Regions from separate parts of the Allobosea sp. F3-2 genome, predicted to be linked through region 3. Evidence: predicted binding sites of a transcription regulator. Region 3 holds the regulator's gene; each other region holds the start of a gene.
What was found. The regulator LexA, encoded in region 3, represses DNA repair genes until DNA is damaged. The targets are predictions, from matches to a motif close to TGTTCNNNNTGTGTTCNG.
Positions count from the first base shown of each region.

Region 1 (7,618 bases), 2.1 Mb from region 3:
AGTAGTGCAGAACTGCATCCTGCCGGTTCAGCGTGCGGCGGCAGCGGCGTGCCACAGAGCATCCCGAGCAGATGACCGCCATGTCCCGCATGACGCTCGCTTGCGTGTGGGCAAGCTTGTCGGGATCGATTCCGGCTTGTGCGAGCTGTTGCCGAAGAAGCTCGGCGTTCGTGTCAGGGGATGTCGCCAGCTCGCGAAAATCGGACTCGGCCAAAGCATTGTCCCGTGCGAGCTGGCTGATTGTCTCCGGGTCGAGTGCGTCGATCTCCCGGGACAGGAACTGAGCGCGCAACCAGTGGCGGGCGGGTTCTGCAAAGCGCATGGTCATCTCCTCCCTCCGTTAGAGATTATCCGGCTTCGTCCGCGTCTTCATTGCGCTAGCTCAAGTCCGGACACGACATTGCGAGAGCCCTCGGACGGCGCCGCGCGGAAGACCCGATTGCAGGCCGCGGGCTGATCTTCGCTGATGGCCCACTGCCGGCATCTCGACCCAATCCCCGCCACGATTGACCTTTCGCAGCCTCGGCTCCTCGCGCTAAACCGGATGCATGGACGCCTCCGTTCCGATGCCCCGCGCTGCCGAGCTTCTCGTCTGGTATGACCGCCATCGCCGCGCGCTGCCCTGGCGTGCCGTTGCGGGCGAGCGCCCCGACCCCTATCGGGTCTGGGCTTCCGAGATCATGCTGCAGCAGACCACGGTCACGGCGGTGAAGCCCTATTACGAGCGCTTCATGGCGCGCTTCCCGACCGTGCGGGCCCTCGCCGAAGCGCCTTCCGAGGACGTCATGCAGGCCTGGGCCGGGCTCGGCTATTATTCCCGCGCCCGCAATCTCCACGCTTGCGCGCGCGCGGTCATGGGGAGCCATGGCGGCCGCTTCCCCGATACGGAGGAGGGGCTGCGCGCCCTGCCGGGCATCGGTGCCTACACAGCCGGAGCTGTTGCGGCGATCGCCTTCGGCCGGCCAGCGGCGGCGGTCGACGGCAATGTCGAGCGCGTCATGACGCGTCTCTTCGCCATTGCGGATGAATTGCCCGGCGCGCGGCCGCTGATTCGCGAGAAGGCGCTGGCGCTGCTGCCGATCGATCGGTCCGGCGATTTCGCGCAGGCGCTGATGGACCTCGGTGCGACCATCTGCACGCCGCGCAACCCCGCCTGCGGGCTCTGTCCCTGGCGCGAGCCCTGCCGGGCGCGGGCGGACGGCACGCAGGAGAGCTTTCCGCGCAAGGCCGCGAAGAAGATTGGCAAGACCCGCTATGGCGCCGCCTTTGTGCTGACCCGCCCCGACGGCGCCATCCTGCTGCGCACGCGCCCCGCCAAGGGACTGCTCGGCGGCATGGCGGAAGTGCCGACCAGCGAATGGCGCGCCGATTATGAGCTCGACGGCGCCGCGCAGGACGCTCCGCTGCCGTTGCGCTGGACACGGCTGCCGGAGCCGGTGCGCCATGTCTTCACGCATTTCCCGCTGGAACTGACGGTGTTCACCGGCAGCGTCCCGGACCGGACGCTAGCCCCGGCCGGCATGCGCTTCACGAAGCTGGCGAATCTCGCCGGCGAGCCGCTGCCGAGCGTCATGCTCAAGGTCGTCGAGCGCGCCGGGCTCTACCGCTCGAAGACGCGGTAGGTCATCGTCGGCAGGTCGACGGACCATTTGAAATAGCCCTTGGAATAGATCTTGCCGCGCTTCGGCGGCCAGGGGTCCTGGATGCGCAGCGTCGTGCCGGTGCCGTCCGGATTGCCGTCGCCGCGCATGCCGACCACGACGATCATGTGGCCGGGGCTGCCGCGCCCGGCCGTGTATTCGTCGACGCGCCAGAGCATGTCGAACATCAGGGGCCCGCGCGACAGGGCCTGCCGCAACAGCTCGACCGACCAGGACATCGGCGCATTGCAGCGCAAGCCATGGATGCGGGCATAGCGCTGCCCGGTCACGATCGCCTGGTCGCTTTCGGAGGAGTTCGCGAGCGAGCCATCGGGAAGGATCATGTCCGGCGGCGTCTTGGCGATGATGATCGGCACGGTCGAGTTCTTCATCATCGCCGTCGAGGTCGCCCAGCAGGTCGTGTTCGTCGGCTGCGCGATGAAGGAGACCTTGTGCAGGATCGGCGCGAAGGTCTCGATATCATAGAGGCAGGATTGCGTCGCAGGTCCTGCTTCGCCGTCCTCGACCAGCCAGTTCTTGCGCTGGAAGGCGAGGACCGCGCTGCGGGTCAGGTTGCCATATTGCCCGTCGGGGACGAGCGGCGGCCGCGGCTTCAGCTTGGTGTTGAGCGCTTCCTGAAGCGTCTTGACCTCGGGACCGCGAGAACCGTTCTTCAGGATTGTGGCCATGACATCCCCGCTACGATCTCATACGCTGAGAATGGGCGCGCCGCCGGGGCGCACGCATCCTCCGAACGAATGATCGCAGGGGTGGAGTTATGGCTGGCGTGCGGTCAGGCCGCGGCCATCTGCGCCCTGATCTCGCCACGCAGCGTGTCGAGCACCGTCAGCCCGCCCTCGCGCTCGACATGCCAGAAGGTCCAACCATTGCAGGCCGGCAGGCCCTGCGCCAGCGCGCCGACCTTGTGGATCGAGCCCACGGCGGGGCCGAGCAGGAGCGTGCCGTCAGCGCGCACCACCGCCTTGTAGCGGCGCTTCTCGTCATGGACGGTCTCGCCGGCCTTGACCAGCCCGGCTTCGACCAGGCTGAGGAACGGCACGCGCGGCTCGCTGCGCTTGGACGGCGCGGCGGAGAATGCTTCCGGCGCCAGCGGCGTCACGGCGGCGATGCGCTCGCGCGCCGCCTTGGCGTAGACGGCGTCGCGCTCGAGGCCGATGAAGCGGCGGCCGAGCGCCTTGGCGACGGCACCGGTCGTTCCCGTTCCGAAGAAGGGGTCGAGGATCACGTCGCCGGGGTTCGAGGCCGAGAGCAGAACGCGGGCGAGCAGGGCTTCCGGCTTCTGCGTCGGGTGGACCTTGGCGCCGCCAGCGTCCTTCAGGCGCTCCTCGCCGGTGCAGAGCGGCAGATACCAGTCCGAGCGCATCTGCAGGTCGTCATTGCCGCCCTTCAGCGCCTCGTAGTGGAAGGTGTATTTCGAGTTCTCGCCGCGGGCGGCCCAGATCAGGGTCTCATGCGCATTGGTAAAGCGCCGGCCGCGGAAGTTCGGCATCGGATTGGCCTTGCGCCAGACGATGTCGTTCAGCATCCAGAAGCCGAGGTCCTGCAGCGTCGCGCCGACGCGGAAGATGTTGTGGTAGCTGCCGATGACCCACAGCGCCCCGTCCGGCTTCAGCACGCGCCGCGCGGCCGCAAGCCAGGCGCGGGTGAAAGCGTCGTAGTCGGAGAAGGAGGCGAACTTGTCCCAGTCGTCGTCGACGGCGTCGACGAGGCTGTCGTCGGGCCGGCGCAGATCGCCGCCGAGCTGGAGGTTGTAGGGCGGATCGGCGAAGATCAGGTCGACGCTCGCCGGCGGCAGGGCGTTCATCGCCGCGACGCAGTCGCCGACGAGGATCTGATCGAGCGGCAGTTCCTGCGGAACACCGATCTGTTCGGGAAGGCTGTGACTGTGAAGGCCCTTGGCCTTCATCCGAGCCCCCAGCGCTGGCCGTCCGGTACGCGAAACCTGAATCCGGACGGGAGCGCTGGCGGTCCCGGTACGCGAAATACCCATGACGCCAAGACCGTTACGCAACTTCAACGAGCGCGATATTGGCTGGACAGGGTAAAGGCCGGGTTTCCGCTCTGAAAAAAATGCGTCCCGTTTTGGGGCTGCAGATTTTGCCTAGCCCATTGGCAATGAAAGGAAAATTCCTAACAGTTGTTAACGCCTGGAGTTGCCGTGGCGGCAGTTCGCGGGGAGCCTGGAACAGGACCGCCTCGTCATTCCGGGGCATCGCGTAGCGATGAGCCCGGAACCCATGAACACGCCGCCGCCGTCATGGTCGGGCTTGTCCCGACCATCCACGTCTTCATCGATGCCATACAGTGTTCAAGACGTGGATGCTCGCCACAAGGGCGAGCATGACGGCAACTGGAGTAGCGTCGTGTTCATGAGTTCCGGGCTCAGGCCTTTGGCCTGCCCCGGAATGACGTCGCGCTTTACTCCCAAATGCGGCGCGGCCGGGCTCTACCGGAACCAGACGCCCTTCACCGGGGCGAAGGAATAGCGGTGCTCTGGGCAGGGACCGTGTTCGGCGATGGCCTTGCGGTGCTGCGGAGTCGCATAGCCGACATGACCCGAAAACCCATAGGCCGGATAGCGTCGGCACAGCCGCGCCATCATCCGGTCGCGCGTCACCTTGGCGACGATCGAGGCGGCCGCGATGGAGGCCACGGCGCCATCCCCCTGAATGATCGCTTCGCAGCCGCAGCTCAACTGCGGCGGATCGTTGCCGTCGACTAGGACATGCAGCGGCGCAAGCGGCAGCGCGGCCACCGCCCGGCGCATCGCCAGCAGCGTCGCCTGACGGATATTGAGTGCGTCGATCTCGACCGCCGTGGCGCTGGCGACGGTGACGGCGAGCGCCCGCTCCATGATCTCGCCGAAGAGCTCCTCGCGGATCGCCGCCGGCAGCTTCTTCGAATCGTCGAGTCCATGCGGCACGCGGGCCGGATCGAGGATGACGGCCGCGGCCACGACCGGGCCGGCGAGCGGCCCGCGTCCGACCTCGTCGATGCCGGCCAGCGGCCAGAGGCCGTTGGCGATGGCGTATGTCTCGCGACTGAAATCGGCGGGCATGGCGGGCTTATGCAGCAGCTTGGCCGTCAGGGCCAGAGCAACATGATACCTCTCCACCGTCACGCTCGGGCTTGACCCGAGCGTCTCCTTCAGAAGGAGGCTCCTGAACCTCTTCCGGCCCGTCATTCTCGGGTCTGCGCTTCGCTTCGCCCGAGAATGACGGTCGGGGGCCTCAAAACAAGCTCAGCTGCGCCTTCTCCTTCTCGGGTTTCACGAACAGGTCAGTGCGCAGCCGCCGGCGTGTGGTGTTGAATCCGATGCGCTCGGCTGCCAGCTCGAAGCGCCTTCCGATCATCCAGGCATAAGGGCCGGAGCCGACCATGCGCTGGCCCCATTGCGAATCATAGTCCTTGCCGCCGCGGGTCGAACGGATCAGCGACATCACATGCCGGAGCTTGTCGGGATGATGCGTCAGCAGCCATTCCTGCACGATGTCGCGGACTTCGAGCGGTAGCCTCAGCAGCACATAGCCGGCCTCCTGCGCGCCCGCCGCCTTGGCCGAGTCGAGAATACGCTCGATCTCATGCTCGTTGATCGCCGGGACGATCGGCGCGACCAGCACCGTGACCGGGATGCCGGCCTCGGACAGCTTGCGGATCGTCTCGAGCCGCTTCGGTGGCGAGGCAGCGCGCGGTTCCATGCCCCGCGCTGTCTTGGGGTCGAGCGTCGTCACCGAGATCGCAACCTTGACCAGCCCCTTCTCTGCCATCGGCGCGAGGATATCGATGTCGCGCTGCACCAGCGCCGATTTGGTGACGATGCCGACCGGGTGGTTGAACTTCGCCAGAACCTCCAGGATCTGGCGCATGATCCTGAGCTTCTTCTCGATCGGCTGATAGGCGTCGGTATTGGTGCCGATCGCGATGGTGCGCGGCTGGTAGGACGGGGAGGAGAGCTCCCTCTCCAGCAGGGCTGCAGCATCGGGCTTCGCCGTCAGCTTGCTCTCGAAATCGAGCCCGGGCGAGAGCCCGAGATAGGCATGTGTCGGCCGCGCGAAGCAGTAGACGCAGCCATGCTCGCAGCCACGATAGGGATTGATCGAACGATCGAACGAGATGTCCGGCGAGTCGTTGCGCGTGATGATGTTGCGCGCCTTCTCGTAGGCGATCTCGGTCTTGAACGGCGGCAGCTCCTCCAGCGAGCCCCAGCCGTCGTCCTCGGAGACGCGCTGCTCGGCCTCGTAACGCCCGCCCGGATTGATCGTGGCGCCGCGCCCGCGCCGTCGCTCCGGGTCGATGCGATGGCCGGCATAGGCGAGCGGATCGGCGGGCGCGACGACCGGTGCCGAGACGGTCGGCTCCCTGTCATGCCGCCGCAGCGGCTGGGCCGTCGGATACGGCCTTTCAATGGGTCTGGCCTGTGGCATGGCTTTCAAACCGGTTCATGTGCCGGGAATCGGCACGTTCTGGTCTCTGGTAGAGTGAACAAATCAGGAACAAAATGCAAGGCCGGGATTGCGGCGTGCTGCGCTGCGGCATAGAACTTTGCGTATGCTCACAGCCGTGATCCGCGCCGATGGTTCCCCGCGAGCTCTCGCCGTCACGCTGGCCGTGCTGATCCCGGCGGTGGCGGAAGGCTTCCTCGGCCATGCGGTGATCGTCGATACGGTGGGCGCGCCCGATTTCGAGCGCGTCGCCGATACGACCGGCGCGCGCTATCTGCGCACCGGCCCTGCCGAAGCCTGGGAGGGCGGAGCGGCCGCGGCGCGCGGCGACCGGCTCGTGCTGTTCGAGGCCGGCGACGTGCCGCAGGCGCATTGGGTGCAGGCGGTCGAGCGCCATCTGCTGGTCACGCCGGATGTGCCCGCCCTGATTCCGCTGCACGCAGTCCGCGCCGCGCTGCGTGAGCGTGTCGCCATGTACCTTGCCGGGCGCAGGCTCCGGTCCGGGCTCGTCCTGCCCAAGGCGATGGCCCTGGAAGGGTACCTCGACCAGGCGCCGCAGCGGCTGCCGGTGTGGCGCGAGCGGGCGACCTAAAGAGCTTTGCTCAGGAGCCACTCGCCGCGCGGAGTCGCCTGGCCGACCTCGACAAAGCCTTGGGAGAGATAAAAGTCGAGTGGGCCGGACGGCCCGCGGACGACACTCGTCTCAACCGTTTCGAAGCCGCTGCGCCTCATCTGGAGCAGGACAAGCGCCAATGCCGTTCGCCCGAGGCCAGCCGATTGATGTCTTCGATCGATCATGAAGCGCCAGAGCACAACCGTGCCCGGCGTCCCGCCATCTCGCCACTGCACGAAGCCGATGGGCTGCTCGCCGAGGTAGATGGCGCGAAACACCGCAGTCGGTTCAAAATGCGCCTGAGCGATGGATAGGGCGTTCGCGGCGACATAGCCCTTCTGATCGTTCCGGACTTCCAGAGCGCAGACCTCGCGCACGGTGTCCTTGGTGATCTCGCGCAGCTCGACGCTTATAGGCGCGGGCTGTCCACCATCGCCCGCCGCCGCCGTCACCTCTTCCCCGCTACACCTGATTGCGGAACGTATCGCAGCTCTGCATCGAGCCCGATTGGAAGCCGATGTTGAACCACTTCGTCCGCTGCGCCGAGGAGCCGTGGGTGAAGGAATCGGGGACGACCACGCCCTGGGCCGCCCTCTGCAGCTTGTCGTCGCCGATGGCGGAGGCGGTGCGGATCGCCTCCTCGATGTCGCCCTGGTCGAGCCGGCCCATCGCCTGGACATTATGCGCCCAGACGCCCGCGAAGCAGTCCGCCTGCAGTTCGATCCGAACCGAGATCGCGTTGGCGTCGCGCTCGGACGAACGCTCGCGGATCTGGTTCGCCTTGGGCAGGATGCCGAGCAGGTTCTGGATGTGGTGGCCGACCTCGTGGCCGATCACATAGGCATAGGCGAAATCGCCGCCGCCGCCGAGCTTGCGCTGCATCTCCTGGAAGAAAGAGGTGT
Region 1 covers NZ_CP042331.1:2,634,563-2,642,180, reverse strand. Annotated here, with positions in the region: gene FQV39_RS12190 (DUF6455 family protein) at 1-328, opposite strand, end outside; partial or broken gene mutY (A/G-specific adenine glycosylase) at 549-1,595, shown strand; gene FQV39_RS12180 (peptidoglycan-binding protein) at 1,601-2,329, opposite strand; gene FQV39_RS12175 (site-specific DNA-methyltransferase) at 2,434-3,651, opposite strand; gene FQV39_RS12170 (ribonuclease HII) at 4,108-4,776, opposite strand; gene FQV39_RS12165 (PA0069 family radical SAM protein) at 4,892-6,085, opposite strand; gene FQV39_RS12160 (hypothetical protein) at 6,210-6,695, shown strand; gene FQV39_RS12155 (GNAT family N-acetyltransferase) at 6,692-7,168, opposite strand; gene ypfJ (KPN_02809 family neutral zinc metallopeptidase) at 7,179-7,618, opposite strand, start outside.
Region 1: FQV39_RS12165 (PA0069 family radical SAM protein) is a predicted target of LexA. The motif match lies at 6,140-6,157, and genes of this name have one in related genera.

Region 2 (7,618 bases), 2.5 Mb from region 3:
TACTCGCCAGCTATTTTGCAGCGCAACATACGGCTTGACGCGCCGGAACCACGGGTCTTTATCTCTCTTAGACGAAAGTCTAAGATCGCAGATGATGGAGACCGTGATGAGGCTCGCCGCCGACGACATCGCGCGCTCGCTGCGCGGTTCCTGGCACCTGATGACCCGCGGCACGGAGGCGCTTTCCGAACTCGACCTCAGTCGGGACGGGTTCTGGCGCTCCTATCTCGCCTTTGCGCTGATGCTGCCGGCGACGATCGCGATCCTCGCCGCGACGCGCCTGATGGCCGGGCTGCCGAACAGTGCGGGCCTCTTCACTGCCCCCGAGCTCGTGCTGGCGGTCAGCGGCGCGCTCTGTCTCGCCATTCTCTCCGTGCCGGCTCTGCTGATCGCGCTGCGGCCCGAGCTTACGCACGCCCCGCGCTTCACCAGTTTCGTCATCGCCTGGAACTGGGCCGGCATCGTCTCGGCCAGCCTGATGGCGGTTCCGGCGGCCGTCTTCGCGCTCGGCTGGTCGACGCCGCAGCTTGCGCTGGTACAGTCGGCTTTCTTCGCCGCGATCGTGCTCCGGTTGCGCTATTGCGTGGCGCGGGCCGCCTTCGGCCAGGAAGGTAACGCCATCGCCCTGCCGCTGATCGTCGCCAGCGTCGTGCTCGACTATGGCGTGATCCGGCTGTTCGGCCTGTTCTAAGCCGGCCTCAGTAGTCGACCCCGGCGAGATAAAGCCCACAGGACGGAGCCAGCGCCGCGCATTGCGCGCGGTCGCGCGCCGCCAGAATCTGGCCGAGCTTCTCTTCCGGCCAGCGCCCGGCCCCGACCATCTTCAGGCTGCCGACGATCGAGCGGACCTGATGGTGCAGGAAGGAGCGGGCATGGGTGTAGATCACGATCTCTGCGCCCTCGCGGCGGACATCGAGCCGGTCGATCGTGCGGATCGGGCTGTTGGCCTGGCATTCTGCGGCACGGAAGGTGGTGAAGTCGTGCTTGCCGAGCAGGGCCTTGGCCGCGCGGTCCATCGCCTCATGGTCGAGCTTCACCGGGACATGCCAGACGCGGCCGCGATCGAGCGCCGGCGGCGCCCGCCGGTCGAGGATGCGGTAGATGTAATAGCGGCGCTTTGCCGAGATGCGGGCGTCGAAGTCATCCGGCACGATCTCGGCGCTGAGCACGCTGACCGTGACCTGCGCCTTCAGCCGGGCATTGCTCGCATCGCGCACGACATCGGTGCGCCATTCCTTGTCGAGATTGACATGGGCGACCTGATGGGTGGCGTGGACGCCGGCATCGGTACGGCCGGCGCAGTGCAGCCGCACGGGATGGCCGCAGAAGGCCTCGATCGCCTCTTCGACGCTCTGCTGCACCGAGGGGTCGGTCGCCTGACGCTGCCAGCCCGAGAAGGGCGTGCCGTCATATTCGATGACGAGCTTGTAGCGCGGCATCAGACGGCTCCTCGCCACATGCCTTCCCCCGCGCCGTCATCCCGAACAAGCCGCCCTCGGGTCCGACCTTCGGTCGGCCCAAGGACAAGCTCCGCGGCGCCGATCCGGGATCCATGCCGGAACGTACCCGACATAAGTTCAGGCATGGATCCCGGGTCTCCGCTTCGCTCCGCCCGGGATGACAGTGTCGAGGGTGGCACGATCAACTCAGAGCTTGTCGCCGGCCCCGAGCCGGGCGCCGCGCAGGAACTCGGCCCCGCTCATCGGCGCCTTGCCGGCGCGCTGGACCTGAAGCAGCTTCACCGCGCCGACGGCGCAGGCGACCGTGCCCTCGTCATCGAGCAGCGTACCGGGCTCGGCCGCGCCGCCAGCACGCGCAGTGCGCAGGATCTTCAGCCGCTCCGGCCCCTTGCCGAGATCGATCTCGGCGAAGGCGCCCGGGAAGGGCGAGAGGCCGCGCACCCGATCATGCACCTGCTGCGCCGGCAGCGCCCAGCTCAGCTTTGCCTCGGCATTGGTGATCTTGGCGGCGTAGGTGACGCCGTCCTCGGGCTGCGGCGTGAACTGCAGGCCGCCGCGCCCCAGCGCTGCGAGCGCGCGCACCATCAGATCAGCGCCGAGGATGCTGAGCTGGTCGTGCAATTCGCCGGCGGTCAGGTCGGGGCCGATTGCCAGCGTCTCGACCATGCCGACCGGACCGGTATCGAGCCCGGCTTCCATCTTCATCACGCAGACGCCGGTTTCGGCATCACCGGCCATGATCGCGCGCTGGATCGGCGCGGCGCCGCGCCAGCGGGGCAGCAGCGAGGCATGGAGATTGAGGCAGCCGAGCTCGGGCAGGTCGAGGATCGCCTGCGGCAGGATCATGCCGTAGGCCACGACGACGGCGACATCGGCCTGGTGCGAGGCGATGATCTCGGCCTGTTCCGGCGTCTTCAGCGTCGAGGGCGTGAAGACCGGGATGCCGAAGCGCTCGGCCGCCTTGTGCACCGGCGAGGGCTTGAGATCGAGACCGCGGCCGGCCTGCGCCGGGGCGCGGGTGTAGCAGGAGATGACCTCATGCCCCTGGCCCACGATCTCTGTCAGCACCGGCACGGCGAAATCCGGCGTGCCCATGAAAATGACGCGCAAACTCATACGTCGAATATGACTCCATAACAGCAGTCATCCCGGGCGCCCGAATGGGGACCCGGGATCGGTGCCTGAACCTCTCCTGCCGGCGCTCCGGCATGGATCCCGGATCTACGCTGCGCTTCGTCCGGGATGACGGCGAGCGGATACGAAAACCTACGCAGCCCGCTCGCGCTTGGCCGCCTTGGCGAATTTCTTGGTGACGCGCTCGCGCTTCAGCCGCGAGAGATGGTCGATGAAGAGCACGCCGTCGAGATGGTCGATCTCATGCTGGAGGCAGGTGGCCAGCAGGCCGTCAGCCGCGATCTCCTGCATCTTGCCGTCGAGATCCATGTAGCGGACCTTGACCTCAGCCGGGCGCTCGACCTCCTCGTAATATTCCGGGATCGAGAGGCAGCCTTCCTCGTAGACGCTGAGTTCCTCCGAGGACCAGGTGATCTGCGGATTGATGAAGACCTGCGGCTTCCTAGGCTCCGGCTCCTCGCCCTCCTTCGCTTCCGGCTTCGACAGATCGATCGTCACCACGCGCAGCGGTGCGCCGATCTGGATCGCGGCGAGCCCGATGCCGGGCGCGTCGTACATCGTCTCGAACATGTCCTCGACCAGCGTCCGGATCTCGGGCGTGACAGCCTCGACCGGCTTCGAGACGAGGCGAAGCTGGGCGTCGGGCAAGATGACGAGCGGGCGAATGGCCATGGGTTTCCAAGGGAAAAGAGCTGTTGAGCCCGGGACATAAGCATTTGTGGGCAAGTGGTCAAACTGTTCCGCTTTCGTTCGCTATTCCCTGTCGAATCGGCTAGGCTCGGCGAATGAACGAGATCGCCTTCACCCTGCTGGAACGCCCGGTGAGCTGGGCCGAAGCGGCCCTCGGCTTCGCCGCATTGAGCCTCGTATTGCTGCTCCTGGCGGTGATCGCCGGCTGGCGAGGCGGCCAGAGCCGCGCGATCGAGGCCGCCATGGCGGCGGAGCGCGCCCGCGAGATGGACGACAAGGTCGCGGAGATGAACCGCCAGCAGGCGGAACTCGCCGGCCGCATGCAGTCGATGGCCGAGATTCTCTCGACCCGGCAGGGCGACCTTGCGCGGCTCGTCGCCGACCGGATGGATGGGCTGAGCCATAAGGTTGGCCAAGGCCTCGAGCAGAATGTCCGCCAGACCACGGAGAGCCTCGGCAAGCTGCAGGAGCGGCTGGCGGTGATCGACAGCGCCCAGAAGAACCTGACCGACCTGACCTCCGAGGTGGTGACGCTGAAGGATGTGCTCGCCAACAAGCAGGCGCGCGGCGCCTATGGCCAGGGCCGGATGGAAGCGATCATCCGCGACGGGCTGCCTGCCGCCTTCTTCGCCTTCCAGCCGCAATTGTCGAACGGAAAGCGGCCGGATTGCCTCGTCACCCTGCCCGGCGACGGGCGCGGCCTCGTCATCGACGCCAAGTTCCCGCTGGAGAGCTTCACGCTGCTGCGGGAGGCGCGCGGCGACGACGCACGCAAGGCGGCCGGCCAGCGCGTGCGCGGCGATGTCGGCGTGCATGTGAAGGATATCGCCGAGCGCTACTTCCTGCCCGGCGAAACGCAGGACATCGCGCTGCTCTTCGTGCCGTCCGAGTCGATCTATGCCGATCTGCACGAGCATTTCGACGATGTCGTGCAGCGGGCGCACCGGGCCCGGGTGATGATCGTCTCGCCCTCGCTGCTGGCTCTGGCGATCCAGCTGATGCAGTCGCTGGTGCGCGATGCGCGGATGCGGGAAGAGGCACAGGTCATCCAGACCGAGGTCGGCAAGCTGCTCGACGACGTACGCCGGCTCGGCGAACGCGTCGACAAGCTCGACAATCATTTCCGCCAGGCGCAGGACGATGTCGGCCAGATCAAGACCTCGGCCGGCAAGGTCACGAGCCGCGCCGAGAAGATCGGCGCGCTCGATTTCGACGACGAGAAGAGCGAGCCGAAACTGCCCTTCGCCAAGGGGCTGGAGTTGAAGGCCGCGGCGGAGTGATCAGCCGCGGTTGAGCACCGCCGACAGCTCCGGCTTCACGTTCAGCGTCTGGAACACGACGCAGTAGCGCTCGGTGAGCTTGAGCAGCGTGTCGAGCTTCTCCTGCGGCGCGTCGCTCTCGACGTCGAAGGAAAGGCGGATCGCCCTGAAGCCGACCGGCGCATCCTTGGCGACGCCGAGCGTGCCGCGGAAGTCGAGATCACCCTCGGCGCGGACCACGCCCTTCTTCAGCTCGATCTCCAGCGCGGTCGCGACCGCCTTCAGGGTCACTCCGGCGCAGGCGACCAGCGCCTCCAGCAGCATGTCGCCGGAGCAGAGCTCGGCGCCCGAGCCGCCGGTGGCCGGATGGAGTCCCGCAAGTGCGATGGCGCGGCCGGTCTCGACCTTGCAGGCGATGTGCTGGTCGTCGAGCTCGCCATGGGCCTTGAGCGTGATGACAGCCGCGTCGGGGGCTTCGCGATACTTGTCCTTGAGCGGCGCCTGCAGGGCACGCAAAGCTGTGACGTCCATGGGCTGAACCTCTCGTTCGAACGGAAAATCGTCTTGAACGGCAGATAGGCTGAGGCTGGTTGGAACACTAGACCGATTATCGATCAAGCTGGATCGGAGAAGCCGTCATTGCGAGGAGCGAAGCGACGAAGCAATCCAGGAATCATAGAGCTCTACGTCCCCCTGGATTGCTTCGCGGAGCCTGTCCTCGGGCTTGCCGAAGGCAAGACCCGGGGGCTCGCAATGACGGTTCGACCTGATCGAAAAGCACTCTAGCCTATTCGGGCCGATGCTCTTGCCCTACCACCACATGCCGGCGGTCTCAGCCGTCCTCTCCTGATGCGGAGCCTCGTCGCGCAGCGATCTGTCAAGCGCGCGCAACGCCTCGCGCTTCGTCGCCTCGAAGGCCGGCGAGAGCCGGTCTCGCGGGCGTGCGAGCGGGTTGTCGAGCTCGTCGAAGATGCGGCCGGGCTTGGGCTGCATCACGATGATGCGGTCGGCGAGCGTCACCGCCTCCTCGACATCATGCGTGACCATGACGACGGTCGGCCGGCTTTCCTGCCAGAGCGACAGCAGATGGCCGTGCAGGCTCGTCCGCGTCGTGGCATCGAGCGCCGAAAAGGGCTCGTCCATCAGCAAGAGCCTCGGCCGAGTGACGAGGGCGCGCGCGATGGCGACGCGCTGCTGCTGGCCGCCGGAGAGCTCGCGCGGCCAGCGCTTCTCATGGCCGGCGAGGCCGACGCGCACCAGCGCATTGGTCACCAAGCCTTCCCGCTCGAACGCGGAACGGTGCGACAGCCCGAAGCCGACATTCTCGGCGACGCTGAGCCAGGGGAAGAGCCGCGGCTCCTGGAAGATGACGCCGACATCGGCGCGCGGCTCAGTAATCGCCCCGCCGTCGAGCCGGATCGCGCCCTCGCTCGACCGGTCGAGCCCGGCGACCAGGCGCAAGAGCGTGGTCTTGCCGCAGCCGGAGCCGCCGAGCAGGGCGAGGATCTCGCCACGCCCGACATCGAGCGTGATCGACGACAGGGCGAGTGTGCCGTCGGCATAGGTTTTGGAAAGCCGGTCGAAACTCAGCACGGGGATAAGCCTTCAGAGCTTGTCGTGCGCCGTATCCTGCCAAAGGAGGAAGGGCCGCGTGATGGCGACGAGCAGCCCGTCCGCCAGCTTGCCGAGCACGGCGAAGCTGATGATGGCCGCGATGATGGTGTCGGGACGGCCGAGCTGCTGGCCGTCCACGAGCAGATAGCCGAGCCCCTCGCTCGCCCCCATGATCTCGGCAGCGACGACGAACATGAAGCCGAGGCCGAGGCCGGCGCGCAGCGCGGTGATCCAGCTCGGCAGGATCGCCGGCAGCAGAACCCGGCGGACCATGGCAAGCCGCGACAGCCGGAAGACCCGCCCGACCTCGACGATCTTGCGGTCGATGCCCTGGATCGCCGCGGCGACGCCGAGATAGACCGGGAAGAAGACGCCGACCGCAATCAGCGCCACCTTCGAGGCCTCGAAGATGCCGAGCCAGAGGATGAAGAGCGGCACCCAGGCGATCGAGGGGATCGCCCTCAGCGCCTGCAGGGTCGGGTCGAGCAGGCTGCGGGCGACGGGCAGCGCTCCCGTCACGGCGCCGAGCAGCGTGCCGGCCAGAGCGCCGAGGCCGAAGCCTGCCCCGACCCGCCAGAGCGTCGCGCTGGCATGGGTCAGGACCTCGCCCGAGGCGGCAAGGCTCCAGAGCGTGCGGCCGACGACGCTGGGCGGCGGCATCAGCCGACCGTTGGCGATGCCGGCGGCGACCAGCCATTCCCACAGGATGGCGAGCCCGACCGGCAGCACGAAGCCGGCAACCGCGAGGCCATAGGCGCGGCGGGGGGCGGCCGACCGCCCTTCCCGTGTCTCGACCGCGGCTTCGACCTCCAGAACGCTCATCGCCGGGCCGCTACCGTCAGTTGGTGGCGATGAAGCCGCGGTCGACCAGCGAATCCACCGCCGCCTTCACATCGGTCGCAGCCGGCAGCACGCCCGCCTCCTTCAGCGCGTTGCCGGCAGCGGTGATGCTGTCGATCTGTGCCTGGCCGATGGCGGAATGGGTGAGCTCGGTGCGGGTGAGCTGGCGTTCGATCACCGGCTCGGAGAGCTTGGTGTACTCGACCAGCACCTTCTTCAGCTCGGCCGGGTTGGCGAGCGCATAGGCCCTCGCCTGCTCATAGGCGGCGATCACCTTGCGCACCAGCGCCGGGTTCTCCCTGGCGAAGGCTTCCCGGACATTGAGGATGCCCCAGGTATTGTCCTCGGCCTTGCGGTAGAACAGCTTCGCGCCGCTCTCAACCTCGGCCGCCGCCATCAGCGGATCGAGCCCGGCCCAGGCCTCGACATCGCCGCGCTCCAGCGCGAGCCGGCCATCGGCGTGCTGGAGGAGGACGAGCTTGACGTCCTTCTCGGTCAGCTTGGCATCGGCGAGCGCGCGCACCAGGAAAATATGCGGATCCGTGCCGCGGGTGACGGCGACGCGCTTGCCCTTGAGATCGGCGGCCTTGGTGATATCGCTCTTGGCGCCGGTGACCAGCG
Region 2 covers NZ_CP042331.1:3,036,195-3,043,812, forward strand. Annotated here, with positions in the region: gene dapE (succinyl-diaminopimelate desuccinylase) at 1-38, shown strand, start outside; gene FQV39_RS14055 (hypothetical protein) at 107-691, shown strand; gene truA (tRNA pseudouridine(38-40) synthase TruA) at 699-1,439, opposite strand; gene fmt (methionyl-tRNA formyltransferase) at 1,647-2,576, opposite strand; gene def (peptide deformylase) at 2,727-3,266, opposite strand; gene FQV39_RS14075 (DNA recombination protein RmuC) at 3,380-4,564, shown strand; gene FQV39_RS14080 (OsmC family protein) at 4,565-5,074, opposite strand; gene FQV39_RS14085 (ABC transporter ATP-binding protein) at 5,354-6,136, opposite strand; gene FQV39_RS14090 (ABC transporter permease) at 6,149-6,979, opposite strand; gene FQV39_RS14095 (aliphatic sulfonate ABC transporter substrate-binding protein) at 6,996-7,618, opposite strand, start outside.
Region 2: FQV39_RS14075 (DNA recombination protein RmuC) is a predicted target of LexA. The motif match lies at 3,331-3,348, and genes of this name have one in related genera.

Region 3 (7,618 bases):
CCATCAGCCTGAATTCCGCAGAGTTTCCATGGACGACTTCAAACCCTTCATCGCCAAGGTCGCGACCGGAGCGACGCTCTCGCGCGAGGAGGCGCGGGACGCCTTCGACACGATCCTCTCCGGCGAGGTCACCAACGCGCAATCCGCCGCCTTCCTGATGGCGCTGCGCGTGCGCGGCGAGACAATCGACGAGATCGCCGGCGCCGTCGGCGCGATGCGCGGCAAGATGCTGCCCGTGAAGGCCCCGGCCGAGGCGATCGACATCGTCGGCACCGGCGGCGATTCCTCCGGCTCCTACAATGTCTCGACGCTGGCCTCGATCATCACGGCCGCCTGCGGCGTGCCCGTCGCCAAGCACGGCAACCGCGCCGCCTCCTCGCGCTCCGGCGCGGCCGACGTGCTGACCGCGCTCGGCGTCAAGGTCGGCCTCGATTCGGCGGGCACGGAACGCTGCATCGCTGAGGCCGGCGTCGGCTTCATGTTCGCGCCGACGCATCACGCCTCGATGCGCCATGTCGCGCCGGTGCGCACCGAGCTCGGCACACGCACGATCTTCAACCTGCTCGGTCCGCTGTCGAATCCGGCCGGCGTCAAGCGCCAGCTCATCGGCGCCTTTTCCGAGACTTGGCTGGAGCCGATGGTCAAGGTGCTGGCCTCGCTCGGCTCGACCCGCGTCTGGGCCGTGCACGGCTCCGACGGGCTCGACGAGATCACCACGACCGGGCCGACCCGCGTCGTCTCGCTGGAGAACGGCAAGGTCGAGAGCTTCACGATTAGCCCCGGCGATGTCGGCCTCGAGCCGGCCAAGCCGGAGGAGCTGCGCGGCGGCACGCCCGAGCAGAACGCGGCCGCGCTGAATGCCGTGCTCGCCGGCGAGAGGACCGGCTTCCGCGACATCGCCGCCTTCAATGCCGCGGCAGCGCTGCTGGTCGCCGGCAAGGCCGCGAGCCTGAAGGACGGCTTCGCCCAGGCGACGGCCGCCCTCGATTCCGGCAAGGCGAAGGCGACGCTCGACGCCCTCATCAAAGCCTCGAACGCGTGAGGACGGCATGACCGACATCCTCGCCAAAATCGAAGCCTACAAGCGCCAGGAGATCGCGGCCGCCAAGGCCGTCATCCCGCCGGCCGAGATCGAGCGTCGCGCCCGTGCTGCCGGCAAGCCACGCGGCTTCGCCGATGCCCTCGCCGCCAAGCTCGCGGAGGGCAAGCCGGCCCTGATCGCCGAGATCAAGAAGGCGAGCCCATCCAAGGGGCTGATCCGCGCCGATTTCGATCCGCCCTCGCTCGCCCGCGCCTATGCCGCCGGCGGCGCAGCCTGCCTCTCCGTGCTGACCGATGCGCCCTCCTTCCAGGGCCGACCGGAATTCCTGACTGAGGCGCGCGAGGCTTCCGGCCTGCCGGCGCTGCGCAAGGATTTCCTCTACGAGCCTTATCAGGTCTACGAGGCGCGCAGCTGGGGCGCCGACTGCATCCTGATCATCATGGCCGGCGTCGACGACGACACCGCCAGGGCGTTGAACGAGACCGCGCACGCGCTCGGCATGGACGTGCTCGTCGAGGTGCATGACGATGCCGAGCTCGACCGGGCGCTCAAGCTCGAAAGCCGGCTGCTCGGCATCAACAACCGCGACCTGCGCAGCTTCCATGTCGACCTCGCGGTGACCGAACGGCTCGCGCCGCGCGTCCCGTCGGACCGCATCGTCATCGGCGAGAGCGGCATCTTCGCCCATGCCGACATCGCCCGCCTCAACAAGGCCGGCGTCAACAGCTTCCTCGTCGGCGAGAGCCTGATGCGGCAGGCAGACGTTGCGGCCGCAACGCGGACCCTGCTGACAGGCACCGCGCAAGAGAACGCGGCGTGAGCCGGCTCAGCCATCTCGACGCCCAAGGCCAGGCGCATATGGTCGATGTCGGCGACAAGGCCGAGACGACCCGCGTCGCCATCGCCGAAGGCCAGGTCGTGATGGCGCCGGAGACGGTCAGGATCGTGCGCGACGGCAACGCCAAGAAGGGCGACGTGCTCGGCACGGCGCGCCTCGCCGGCATCATGGCCGCCAAGCGCACGCACGAGCTGATCCCGCTCTGCCACCCGCTGCTGCTCAGCAAGATCGGGGTCGATCTGGAGATCGACGAGGCCTTGCCGGGCGTGCGCGTGCGTGCCGAGGTCAAGATGAAGGGCCAGACCGGCGTCGAGATGGAAGCGCTCACCGCTGTCTCCGTCGCCTGCCTCACCGTCTACGACATGGTCAAGGCGGTCGATCGGGCGATGCGGATCGAGAACATCCGGCTGCTGCACAAATCCGGCGGCCAGTCCGGCGATTATGAGGCGAAGGCTCCGCAACGAGGAAGTCGAGCATGATGTCATCCGAAAACCGGTTTCCACTTTTCGGCACCGTGCTCTGATGGCGCTCACCCCGGTCCCCGTCGCGCGCAAGGCGCTGCTCGACAGCATTCCGGGGCCGACCGGGGCCGAAAGCCTGCCGCTCGCGCAATGCGCCTGGCGGGTGCTCGCGGGTGACCTGAAGGCTCTTCGGACCCAGCCGCCCTTCGCCAATTCCGCCATGGACGGCTATGCCGTGCGCGGTGATGACATGGCCGAAGGCGTCTCGCTCGCCGTGATCGGCGAATCCGCTGCCGGCCGGGCCTTCGAGGGGATTGTCGGCCCCGGTGAAGCCGTACGGATCTTCACCGGCGCGCCGATGCCGGAAGGTGCCGACACCATCCTGATCCAGGAGGATGCCGATGGCGTCGGTAGTCCGACGATCCGCGTGCGCGTGCCGCCGGCCCAGGGGAAGTTCCTGCGGGCAGCCGGGCTGGATTTCCACGAAGGCGACGCCCTGTTGCCGGCCGGGCGCGTGCTCGACAGCGCGGCCCTCGGCCTCGCCGCCGCGATGGGCCATCCCTCGCTGCCGGTTCGGCGCAAGCCGCGCGTCGCGATCCTTGCCACCGGCGACGAGCTGGTGGCGCCGGGGGAGCCGGTGGGGCGGGACCAGATCGTCGCCTCGAACTCCTTCTCGCTTGCCGCGCTGGTCGAGAAGGCCGGCGGCGCCGTTCTCGATCTCGGCATCGCCCGCGACGATCATGCCGACCTCGCCGCCAGGATCGGCCAGGCGCGGGCCGCCGATGCCGATGTCCTCATCACGCTCGGAGGTGCCTCGGTCGGCGCCCATGACCTTGTACAAGAGGCGCTGACGCGGGCCGGGATGTCGCTCGGCTTCTGGAAGATCGCGATGCGGCCGGGCAAACCGATGATGACCGGCCGGCTCGGTCGGATGGTCGTGGTCGGCCTGCCCGGCAACCCGGTCTCCTCGATCGTCTGCGGCCATCTCTTCGTCCTGCCGCTGATCGAGGCGCTGCTCGGCATGGCCGAGGCCGACCGCGACCGCAGCATCCCAGCCCGTCTCGGCCGCGACATGCCAGGAAATGACGAGCGCGAGGACTATCTGCGCTCCACTTTGGAGCTGACCCCGGATGGCTGGATGGCGACGCCCTTCGACCGGCAGGATTCCTCGATGCTCGGCACGTTGGCGCGGGCGCAGGCGCTGACAATCCGGCCAGCCCATGCCGCGCCGGCAAAAAAAGGCGACGGCTGCCGCATCCTGCCGCTGCGGTAGCCTGGACCGTCTTTTCCGCAAGCGCACCGTCATTCCGGGCTTGTCCCGGAATCCATCATAGAGCGCCAGGCTTTTACGATGGATTCCGGAACGGCGCTGCTAACGCGGGTTGTCCGGAATGTCCGAAGTGTTTTCTTATCGGTGAAATGCCCGCGCATTCCGCGACGGCATCGCTGCTTGCGGAACACAAGTGGAACGCGTATGGTGTTCCTGCTTTGTTTCGAATCCAGCCTTCGAGGGGCCCGCGGGGATCATGCTGACACGCAAGCAACACGAACTCCTGCGCTTCATCCAGGAACGCTTGCGCGAGAGCGGTGTGCCACCCTCCTTCGACGAGATGAAGGATGCGCTCGATCTGCGCTCCAAATCCGGCATTCACCGGCTGATCATGGCGCTGGAGGAGCGCGGCTTCATCCGCCGCCTGCCCAACCGGGCGCGTGCGCTCGAGATCATCAAGATGCCTGACGGGCTCGGTGCCCCGCAGCAGCGGCCAAGGTTCAATCCCGCGGTCGTCCAGGGCGGCCTCGGCGCGCAGCCCAGTCTCGCCAAGCCCCGCCCTGCCGCCGATGAGGACAGCCGCTCCTCCATCGCGATCCCGGTGATGGGCCGCATCGCCGCCGGCACGCCGATCTCGGCGATCCAGAACCGCAGCCACACCGTCTCGCTACCGCCCGACATGCTCGGCTCCGGCGAGCATTACGCGCTGGAAGTGCGTGGAGACTCGATGGTCGAAGCCGGCATCCTCGACGGCGACACTGTCATCATCCGCAAGCAGGACTCGGCCAATACCGGCGACATCGTCGTGGCGCTGATTGACGATGAGGAAGCGACGCTGAAGCGGCTGCGCAAGCGCGGCTCCTCGATCGCGCTCGAAGCCGCCAACCCCGCCTATGAGACGCGCGTGCTCGGGCCTGACCGGGTCAAGATCCAGGGCCGCCTCGTCAATCTGATGCGGCGCTATTAGACCGCCGTAAGATCGGAGGAATCGTCATTGCGAGGAGGCGCAGCCGACGAAGCAATCCAGGAGGACTGGGCTGAACGTCTCACCCAGTCCTCCTGGATTGCTTCGTCGCTTTGCTCCTCGCAATGACGGCCCGCGATGTGCCTCGCCTGAAGAGCGCCTTATAAGGAATCCGGGTCGCTGTTCGCGAAGCCGGCTTGCAACGCCGGCGTCGATGGCGGTGACGGCTGTGCGGGAGGCGATGCTTTAGGGCGGCTCCAGGGGCGCTCTGCCGAGGCCCGTTCGGAGATGTGGCTGCTCCAGCCGGCACCGGCTCGATAGAGCGACGTCGCGCCATCGCGCGAGAGCGCCATCCGGTCGACCAGCCGGGCCTTGCAGGTCCCGTTCCAGGGAATCGCCGTGACGACGAGATCGGCGCGACGGCAATCCTCGATGATCGCCAGCCGCTCGCGCGCGTAGGAAACCGTGCGCCCGTCGGCGATTTTCGCGACGCAGCCGAGCGCATCACAGGCGATGCCGGCGCGCAGGGTCGGATCGTCCGGCGAACGTCTGTCGCCATCGGCTGCAAGCCATTGCTGCAGCACGAAACGGCTAGGCTTGCCCGCAATCGCGAGGCGGCCATCTGAGCCCCGCACCGCCAGTCCCGAACCGTCGCGTTCGACGAAAATTTCCGGCCGTTCCGGCTTGCCGGCGATGGCGACGCCGAGCATGAGAGGAAACGCCGCCAGCCAGCGCCAGGCTGTGGTCCAGAGCGTCAGCCACAGCAGCGCCAGCACGAAGCAGACCAGCACCACCGGGCCGAAGGCCGCGATCATCACGGTGGAATGGTCGATGGTCGCGACCCAATGCGCCACCTTGAGCACGACATCGGAAGCCAGCCCCATCAGCGCCCATGCCGGCCAGTCCAGCCCGAAGGGATAGGCCAGCACGCCAAAGACGGCCGCCGGCATGACGAAGAGCGAGACGAAGGGCAGAGCCATCGCATTGCCGAGCAGGCCGAAGGGGTTGAAAGTCTGGAAGTGATAGGCACCGAAGGGCGCTGTCGCAGCCGTCGCCAGCAAGGTGGTGACGAGGATGCCGAGCGCCGCCGTCCAGACCGGCCCCAACGGCCACGGCAGCACCGGAGGCGGCTGAGCACGTTTGCGGCCCTCCCAGCGTTCGGCGAAGGCGATCAATGCTGCAACCGCTCCGAAGGACATCTGGAAGCTCGGCCCGAGCAGCGCATCCGGCTCGCGCAGCAGCACGATCATCGCGGCAAGCGCGAGATTGCGCATGCTCAGCGCGGCACGATCGACGAGGATCGCGCCGAGCATCACCAGCGTCATGATCAGCGAGCGCTCCGTCGCGACATCGCTGCCCGAGAAGATGCAGTAGGCGGTCGCGCCGATCATCGCCGCGACCGCCGCGATCTTCTTGATCGGCCAGCGCAGCGCGGCTGTCTGGGAGAGCGCCAGCAGGGCGCGCGCCAGCCAGAAGATCGTCCCGGCAGCGAGCACCATATGCAGGCCGGAGATCGAAACGATGTGGTAGATGCCGGCGGCGCGCAGGTCGTTGTTCGTCGCCTCGGTGATCAGCCCCCGCTTTCCCGTGACGAGGGCGGCGGCGACCGCCCCACCCTGCCCGCCCCCCACCTCGGCGATACGCTGGGTCAAGGCATTGCGGGCCTGGTCGATGGCGACATCGACGGCAAGGCGCGTCGGTATCGGATAAGGCGGCGGCGCCAGGGCGATCTTGCCCGCGATGCTGCCGACAGCGCCGATGCCCCGAAAGAAGGCATCGCGACCGAAATCATAGCCGCCCGCCCGTGCCGGCCCCGGCGGGGGCAGCAGCCGCGCCGTCGCGACGACATGATCTCCCGGCGCCACGGAACCGGCACGGGTATTGACGCGCACGCGCCTCGGACGCTCGGCTGCCGGAATCCCGGCGAAATCCGTTACCAGCAGCACGATGCGGGCGCCGTTGTCGCGTGCCTCCACGCTCTCGACGAAGCCCGTCAGCTTGCCGATTCGCGGTCGCTCCAGCATCGGCGCCGCGATATCCGCGGTACGCCAGACACCGGCCGCGAAGCCGGCGAAGGCAGCGGCCGCCGCCAGGCTGGCCATCGCGGCCAAACGGCGAGTCCGCAGGATATAGGCGAACACCACGCTCATGCCGAAACCGGCGAGCGGCGCCCACAAAGCCGGCTCACGGTCGGCCGCGAAATAAAGCAGGATGCCGGCCCCCATCGCCACGGGCAGCCACAGGAACGGGCGGCGGCGCTCGGCTTCCAGCTCAAGTGCACGGCCGAAGCGCGCCTGCCAGTCGCGCAGCCAGGCGTCGAGACGCGCAGGGGCCAGCCATGACGGCCGCAGACGCAAGGGCAAGGCTTCGGCTCGCGCGCCGCGCGGCTTGTCCTGCCCCGGCGGCCCCGGCTGCATTCTCCGCCCCTCCCCCGCTGGCGCTGCGATTTGAACGCTTAACCTTTCCGGCCAAGCCATGTTACAGGGCGCGCGCCGGTTGTCATGTCACGACCGGCGCCATTTCCCTGTCTTGCCCCGGACGGTTGCTGCCGCCCGGCCGGAGTCGCCTCCCCATGAGCAACGCCGTCGTCACGCGCTTTGCGCCCTCGCCCACCGGATTCCTGCATATCGGCGGAGCCCGCACGGCGCTGTTCAACTGGCTCTATGCCCGCCGGCAAGGCGGCAAGATGCTGCTGCGCATCGAAGACACCGACCGCGAGCGCTCGACCGAAGCCGCCATCGCCGCGATCCTCGATGGGCTGGAATGGCTCGGCCTCGATTGGGACGGCCAGACCGTCTATCAGTTCCAGCGCGCGGCGCGCCACCGCGAGGTGGCCGAGCAGATGCTCGCCGCCGGCAAGGCCTATTACTGCTACGCCACCCCGGCCGAGCTCGAGGAGATGCGCGAGAAGGCGCGCGCCGAGGGCAAGCCGCTGCGCTATGACGGGCGCTGGCGCGACCGCGACCCGGCGACCGCGCCAACCGACGTGAAGCCCGTCATCCGCCTCAAGGCGCCGCAGACCGGCGAGACCGTGGTGAACGAT
Region 3 covers NZ_CP042331.1:486,372-493,989, reverse strand. Annotated here, with positions in the region: gene FQV39_RS02395 (anthranilate synthase component II) at 1-12, shown strand, start outside; gene trpD (anthranilate phosphoribosyltransferase) at 29-1,042, shown strand; gene trpC (indole-3-glycerol phosphate synthase TrpC) at 1,050-1,862, shown strand; gene moaC (cyclic pyranopterin monophosphate synthase MoaC) at 1,859-2,359, shown strand; gene FQV39_RS02375 (molybdopterin molybdotransferase MoeA) at 2,403-3,614, shown strand; gene lexA (transcriptional repressor LexA) at 3,868-4,578, shown strand; gene FQV39_RS02365 (ComEC/Rec2 family competence protein) at 4,737-6,992, opposite strand; gene gltX (glutamate--tRNA ligase) at 7,148-7,618, shown strand, end outside.